DNA from 3 places in the Janthinobacterium sp. GW821-FHT03A03 genome. Region 1 is predicted to be linked to each of the others. Evidence: predicted binding sites of a transcription regulator. Region 1 holds the regulator's gene; each other region holds the start of a gene.
The links. Region 1 encodes sigma-54, which starts transcription at its own class of promoters, with help from an activator protein. Its sites were predicted from a motif close to TGGCANGNAANCTGCTTT; they were not measured.
Positions count from the first base shown of each region.

Region 1 (2,266 bases):
AAGCTGCGCGAGAACCAGGCCCTGTCCCTGTCGGGCGGCGAGCGCCGCCGCGTGGAAATCGCCCGCGCGCTGGCCACCGACCCGCGCTTCGTGCTGCTCGACGAGCCGTTCGCCGGCGTCGATCCCATCGCCGTGATCGAGATCCAGCGCATCGTGCGTTTCTTGAAGGAGCGCAATATCGGCGTGCTCATCACCGATCATAATGTACGCGAGACGCTGGGTATTTGCGACCGTGCCTACATCATCAACCAGGGCTCGGTGCTGGCGTCGGGACGCCCCGATGACATCATCGCGAACGAGTCGGTACGCCGGGTCTATCTGGGCGAACACTTCCGCATGTGAGCCAATGAAACAATCATTGCAGCTGCGCACCTCGCAGCACCTGGCACTGACGCCGCAGTTGCAGCAATCGATACGCCTGCTGCAATTGTCTACCCTGGAACTGCACCAGGAACTGGAGCAGTTGCTGACAGACAATCCCCTGCTCGAGCGCCTCGACGACCCGCTCGACCGGTCGCTGCGCCTGTTGTCCGACGGGGCCTTGAGTTCCACGGCCGCGCCGGCCGAAGCGCCGCCCCAGCCGCCAGGCCAGGAAGCGCCCGCCGCGCCGGCCGAAACGGACGGCTTTGACGGCGAGGCGGGCGAGGGCCCGGCCGCCGCGGACGGCGGCGACAGCGACTGGAGCGAGGCGAGCCGGGGCAAGGCGCCCGACGACGAAGATTCCCGTCCACAACTCGAAGCCCACCACTGCACCTTGCGCGAGCACCTGATGGAGCAGATGCGCGTGACGGTGCTCGAATTGCGCGACCGCGCGCTGGTCGAGCTGATCATCGATGCCCTCGACGACAATGGCTACCTGGAGGAATCGCTCGACGACATCCTGGCGCGCCTGCCGGAAGAGCTGGAAATCGACGCCGACGAACTGCGCACGGCGCTGGCGCTGCTGCAAAGTTTCGACCCGCCCGGCGTGGGCGCGCGCAATGCGTCCGAATGCCTGGCCCTGCAAATCAGGCGCTTGCCGCACATCGCCCTGGTGACGCGGCGCATGGCCCTCGTCATCGTGGAAAAGCACCTGGCCTGGTTTGCCCAGCGCGATTTCAACAAGCTGAAAAAAGCCCTCGATTGCGACGATGAAGACTTGCGCGAGGCGCAGACGGTGATCCGGCTGTGCAACCCGCATCCGGGCGCCGTGTTCGCCTCCGACGTGTCCGACTACGTGGTGCCCGACGTGGTCGTCAAGCGCGCGCGCAATGGCTGGCAGGTGAGCCTGAACAATGACGTCATGCCGCGCCTGCGCGTGAACGCCATGTACGCCAATTTGTTGAAGCAGGGCAAGGGCGAAGGTGCCATGGGCGCACAGTTGCAGGAAGCCAAGTGGCTGATCAAGAACATGCGCCAGCGCTTCGATACGATCTTGCGCGTGGCGCAGGCGATAGTAGAAAGACAAAAGAACTTTTTCTCGCATGGGGCCGTTGCCATGCGGCCCCTTGTGCTCCGTGAAATAGCTGATACACTGGGATTACACGAGAGTACTATCTCGCGGGTAACAACCCAAAAGTACATGCTGACCCCGCATGGCATGTTTGAGTTGAAATATTTCTTTGGTAGCCACGTCGCCACCGAAGCGGGGGGCGAAGCGTCATCGACGGCGATACGGGCATTGATCGTGCAACTGACAGGAGCAGAAGACCCTAAAAATCCTTTATCCGACAGTAAGATTGCGGACATGCTGGGGGAACAAGGCATGGTGATTGCGCGACGTACTGTTGCCAAGTACCGGGAAGCGTTGAAAATTCCGCCAGTGAGCCTGCGTAAGTGTTTGTAAGTTTTTTTCGGTTCCTCTGCGGGCCGGATAGGATGGACCGCACGAACCCGATCATCTTTAGGAGTGTGTATGAATCTCACCATCAGCGGACATCATCTTGAAGTGACACCAGCCATCCGTGAATACGTACAAGCGAAGCTGGAGCGCGTGAAACGTCATTTCGATCAAGTCATCGATATCGCCGTGATTCTGACCGTGGATAACCTCAAAGAGAAAGAAAAACGTCAAAAGGCCGAAGTCAACCTGCGTCTCAGCGGTAAAACTGTCTATGTGGAAAGCCTGGCGCATGACCTGTATGCCGCGATCGATACCCTGATCGACAAGCTCGATCGGCAAGTGATGAAATACAAAACCAAAGTGCAAGGGCACGGTAAAGAGGCGATCAAGCATCTGCCAGACAACTCAGAGGAAGACGCCGTCGTCGCCGTCTAAGGCCACCGG
Region 1 is NZ_JBWKUZ010000010.1:67,633-69,898, reverse strand. It holds gene lptB (LPS export ABC transporter ATP-binding protein) at 1-342, shown strand, start outside; gene AC07VI_RS18595 (RNA polymerase factor sigma-54) at 347-1,825, shown strand; gene hpf (ribosome hibernation-promoting factor, HPF/YfiA family) at 1,895-2,257, shown strand.

Region 2 (2,266 bases), on a different contig from region 1:
AAATATCAGCGCCTACAACTTCTGCTTGCCCTCATTGCCCTTGATATACGGGCTCCACGGCTGGGCGCGTATCGGCTCCTTGGTTTTCCACACGACATTGAATTGTCCGTCGGCCTTGATTTCGCCGATCATCACGGGTTTGTGCAAGTGATGGTTGGTCGGGTCCATGGTCAGGGTAAAGCCCGATGGCGCCTTGACACTCTGGCCGGCCATGGCGGCGATCACCTTGTCCGTATCCGTCGATTTCGCCTTTTCCACGGCTTGCGCCCACATGTGGATACCGACATAGGTCGCTTCCATCGGGTCGTTCGTCACCACCGAAGCCGCGTTCGGCAGCTTTTGCGCCACGGCATACGCCTTCCACTGCCTGATGAAGGCCGCGTTGACGGGGTTTTTGACGGATTCAAAATAATTCCACGCCGCCAGATGGCCGAGCAGCGGCTTGGCATCGATGCCGCGCAGCTCTTCCTCGCCCACGGAAAACGCGACGACGGGCACGTCCGTCGCTTTCAGGCCCGCATTGCCCAGTTCCTTGTAGAACGGCACGTTGGAATCGCCATTGATGGTGGAAATGACGGCCGTCTTGCCGCCAGCCGAGAATTTCTTGATGTTGGCGACGATGGTTTGATAGTCGGCATGGCCGAACGGCGTGTAGACCTCGCTGATATCGCTATCCTTGACTCCCTTGCTTTTCAGAAAGGCGCGCAAAATCTTGTTGGTGGTGCGCGGATACACGTAATCCGTGCCCAGCAGCACGAAGCGCCTGGCGCCGCCGCCATCCTTGCTCATCAGGTATTCCACGGCGGGTATCGCTTGCTGGTTCGGCGCGGCGCCCGTATAAAACACGTTCTTTTCCAGCTCCTCGCCCTCGTATTGCACGGGGTAAAACAGCAGGCTGTTGAGTTCCTTGAACACCGGCAAGACGGATTTGCGCGAGACGGACGTCCAGCAGCCGAACACCACGGCTACTTTATCCTGCGCCACCAGTTGTCTCGCTTTTTCCGCGAACAGCGGCCAGTTCGACGCGGGATCGACGACGACGGGCTCCAGCTTCTTGCCCAGCACGCCGCCCTTGGCATTGATTTCCGCGATCGTCATCAGCGCCACGTCCTTCAGCGACGTTTCGGAAATGGCCATGGTGCCCGACAGGGAGTGCAAGATGCCGACCTTGATGGTATCGGCGGCCCAGGCAGCCTGCATGCAGGTGGACGTGGCCAGGGCGAATGCGCCGGCGGCGGCCGCTTTCAGGATGATGCGTCGTGACATGGGGACTCCTGTGGTGGGTTCGTGGGGATAAAGCCGGGTCTGCGATGTTGTTAAAGCAGAATGCATGCCAGCGGCGCCAGGCGTCCCGCATGGCGCACGGGGCCCGCGCCGCACGAAAAAAAACCTGGCTGCACAAGGACTGTGCAGCCAGGTTTCAAATTGCCGTAAAACGGTGCGCCTGACGCGGCTATCTTTGCGCTTTAATCCTTGCGCGGTGTACCTCGCAAGCGGCGCCAGCCCTTGCGGCCCAGCGGGAACAGCAGGACGAACGCGAGCAGCCACGGCAGGATGTAGGCCATGGCCGTGATGGCGTTGGCCACGCCTTCGGACAGGTTGTCCGTAAAATTGCCCAGCGCGCGCTTGACGGGCGTCCAGAACGATTGCTTGCCTTCGGCGCTGATGGCGACGTTCAGCAAATCCGTGTCTATGCGCTGCATCAACAGCGCGTTGGCCGCTGTCGCCTGCTCCAGCTCCACCTGCACGGTGGCCAGTTCCTTGGTCACCTTGATGAGGGCGTCGACATCCTTGCCCGAGCGCTTTTCCAGGTCCTGCAACTGCGCCTGGTACTGCCTGAGCATTTCCAGGCGTTTCTTGCTGTCGAGCACAGGGCGGCCCAGGTCTTCCACCTTGGTGCCCTGGCTGGTGACGTCGCCGCCGGCCGCGACCAGCGCGACGAGCTTTTTGATGCCCGCCGGCTTGGCGCGCATGCTGATGCGCGCGTGCACGTAGCGGCCGCTGTCGATGCTCGAATCGAGCAGCAAACAGCCGTTTTCCGTATCGGCCTTGCAGGCGGCGACGACTTTTTCATACAGGGGCCGCACCTGCGCCTCGCGCGTATCGACGCTGACATTATGCTCATAGGCAAGAAACTCGCTGCCCTTTTCCTTGCCGTCGAGGCGCGCGGCGCTCGATTGCCCGCCACCCTCGCCCTTGCCGCCGCAGCCGGCCAGCAGCATCAGGCCGATCAAACATATGGATACTTTTTTCATGATTTCTTTCT
Region 2 is NZ_JBWKUZ010000005.1:45,203-47,468, reverse strand. It holds gene urtA (urea ABC transporter substrate-binding protein) at 13-1,266, opposite strand; gene AC07VI_RS12535 (DUF4349 domain-containing protein) at 1,467-2,255, opposite strand.
Region 2: urtA (urea ABC transporter substrate-binding protein) is a predicted target of sigma-54. The motif match lies at 1,319-1,336, and genes of this name have one in related genera.

Region 3 (2,266 bases), on a different contig from region 1:
GCCAAGGCGGCGCTGACGGTCAAGCACATGGACTGGTATGAGGTGACGGAATCGCGCGGCCATATCGTCGATGGCAAGGTGGCGCACTTCCAGGTCACGCTCAAGGTCGGCTTCCGGCTCGAATAGCGTACTGCGGCGCAGTCACCGCCGCCCAACCGTTCCCCGGCTCTCCAGCCACTCCCGGCCGCCGGCCTCCAGCGCGGCCTCGATCACCTTTTCCGGCAAGCTATATACCGTTGCCCAGCTGGCGCGGCCGTCCTGCGTGTTGGCGGGAAAGCTGTGCGTCTCGATGGGCCAATGGTATTTGCGTTTCAGCGCTTTCACGATGGCGGTCAGCGAGACGCGGCCTTGCAGCGGTTCGGCGCCGGACTGGTCGCGGTTCGACAGCAGCACGGCCAGGACCTGGCCGCGGCCCGTGCGCGCGCCGGGGAAGGTGGGGGTTTTGTTTGCCATCGCCTATTTTAACGGGCAATTGTCGGGCGAGAGGCGATGTGCCGCACCTTTGATCTGGCGCAAGCAGCGCAGCGGCGTTGCGGCCAGGATGGGCATTCGCCAGGCGTGCCGGCGCCCCTCCGGCAGCCTGGGCTTGATACCAGGGGCACAGGAGAACATCATGCACAGCCTGAACATCCAAGCCATGCAATGGCAGCCCGTTGCCGATATTTCCGCCGTCCAATCCCTGCAAGCCGATGACCTGGCCTGCTTCCGCGAGCTGCGCGACGTGCTGCTGCGCTATGGCGCGCTCGAACGCTTCGGCATTTCCCTGATCCACCGCCATTTCGATATCGACGACGACGAGGAATTGATGGAGTACACGGACGCGGCAGCCCGCACGCTGACCGTGAAACCTGTCAAGAAAAGCGACATCGACTGGAATCACACGACGATTACCAGCTGGAAACTGACCGAAGACGAGGAAGTGGCGCGCATCGGCTGCGGCTGCGCGCGCAATTCGGGTGGCCACCTGGGCTACCATCGCGGCACCTGAGGCCGGCAAAGGCCGGCCGCAGCGCCCGGCAAGCGGCGTCGGCCTTTCTTACACTTACCCCCGTCCTGCTCAGTTCGTCTTTCGCAAGTGCTTGATTCGCTGTGATTTTTTTGTATGGCACGCAAGCTGCTTATCCCAGTCTACGAGATGAATCCAGGCAAGCTGTCCTGGATCGCTCCCCCGGATTTCACCCCCGACAATGACCACGATAATGAGGCCGCGATGAACGTCAATCACACACGAAGCAAGACCCTGGGCTGGCTGGGCGCACTGGCGGCGGCAAGCCTGCTGGCCAGCGGCCAGGCGCAGGCCGGGGCCTACGGCCTGGCCGTCAATGAATTGAACAATTTCCGCATCACCACCAGTGCCGGCGCGCTGTCGCTGGCCGGCGCCAACCGCAACGCCAGCGACAGCGCCTTTTTCCAGGGCGGTGCGGCCGTCAATCCGCGCGCCGTCAATACGGGCCCGGCCGCCAACGCCGACGTGCTGCAAGTGTGTTCGGGCGGCGGCTGCAACGGCTTGCCGCAAAACCATTACGCACCTAGCCCCAGTTCCACCCTGGAATTCGCGCGCGGCGATGCGCATGCCTTCGGCAACATGCTCACGGCCGCCGGCTCCACCGTGAGCGCCGTGGCGGAAGCACAGCGCAACACGGTCGGCGCGGCCACGGCCACGGCCGGCGACACGCTGACCGGCTCCGTCAACCTGACCCTGTCGAGCGCCGGCTTCATCACCTTCAGCTTCATGGGACGGCGCGACCTGCGCACCAGCGTGACGACCATGGGCGACAAGTCGAACGTGTCGATCATGGACATCTTCAATATCTCGTGCAATACCGCCAGCCCCGCCGGCTGCCTGTCGCATGCGAATGCCGACGGCGTGATCTTCCAGTTTGCCCCCGATGGCGACGCCAACAATGGCAGCGACGTGAACGGCAACCACGGGGTCGGCAGCCTCGACCCGTTCAGCCTGAACATGACGGCCGGCACCAACGATCCCGCCACCGGACGCGCCTTCACGAACGGCTTCGCCATGTTTTCCCTGACGTCGAATTTCGCCCTGCCGGCCGGCAGCTACACGCTGAATTTTTCCAAGTCCACGCGCACCGACATCGTCGTCATCGACCCTGCCATGGTGCCGGCGCCGGCCACCTTGCTGCTGCTGGGCACGGGACTGGCCGGTCTCGCCTTTGCGCGCCGCCGTCCGCGGCAATAGCCACCGGCACGGCGATACAAAAAACGCGGCGCCTTGGCGGGCGCCGCGTTTTTTTATGCCGGC
Region 3 is NZ_JBWKUZ010000020.1:82,234-84,499, forward strand. It holds gene AC07VI_RS24800 (dodecin) at 1-126, shown strand, start outside; gene AC07VI_RS24805 (hypothetical protein) at 142-453, opposite strand; gene AC07VI_RS24810 (hypothetical protein) at 614-988, shown strand; gene AC07VI_RS24815 (EDSAP-1 family PEP-CTERM protein) at 1,211-2,203, shown strand.
Region 3: AC07VI_RS24815 (EDSAP-1 family PEP-CTERM protein) is a predicted target of sigma-54. The motif match lies at 1,104-1,121, and genes of this name have one in related genera.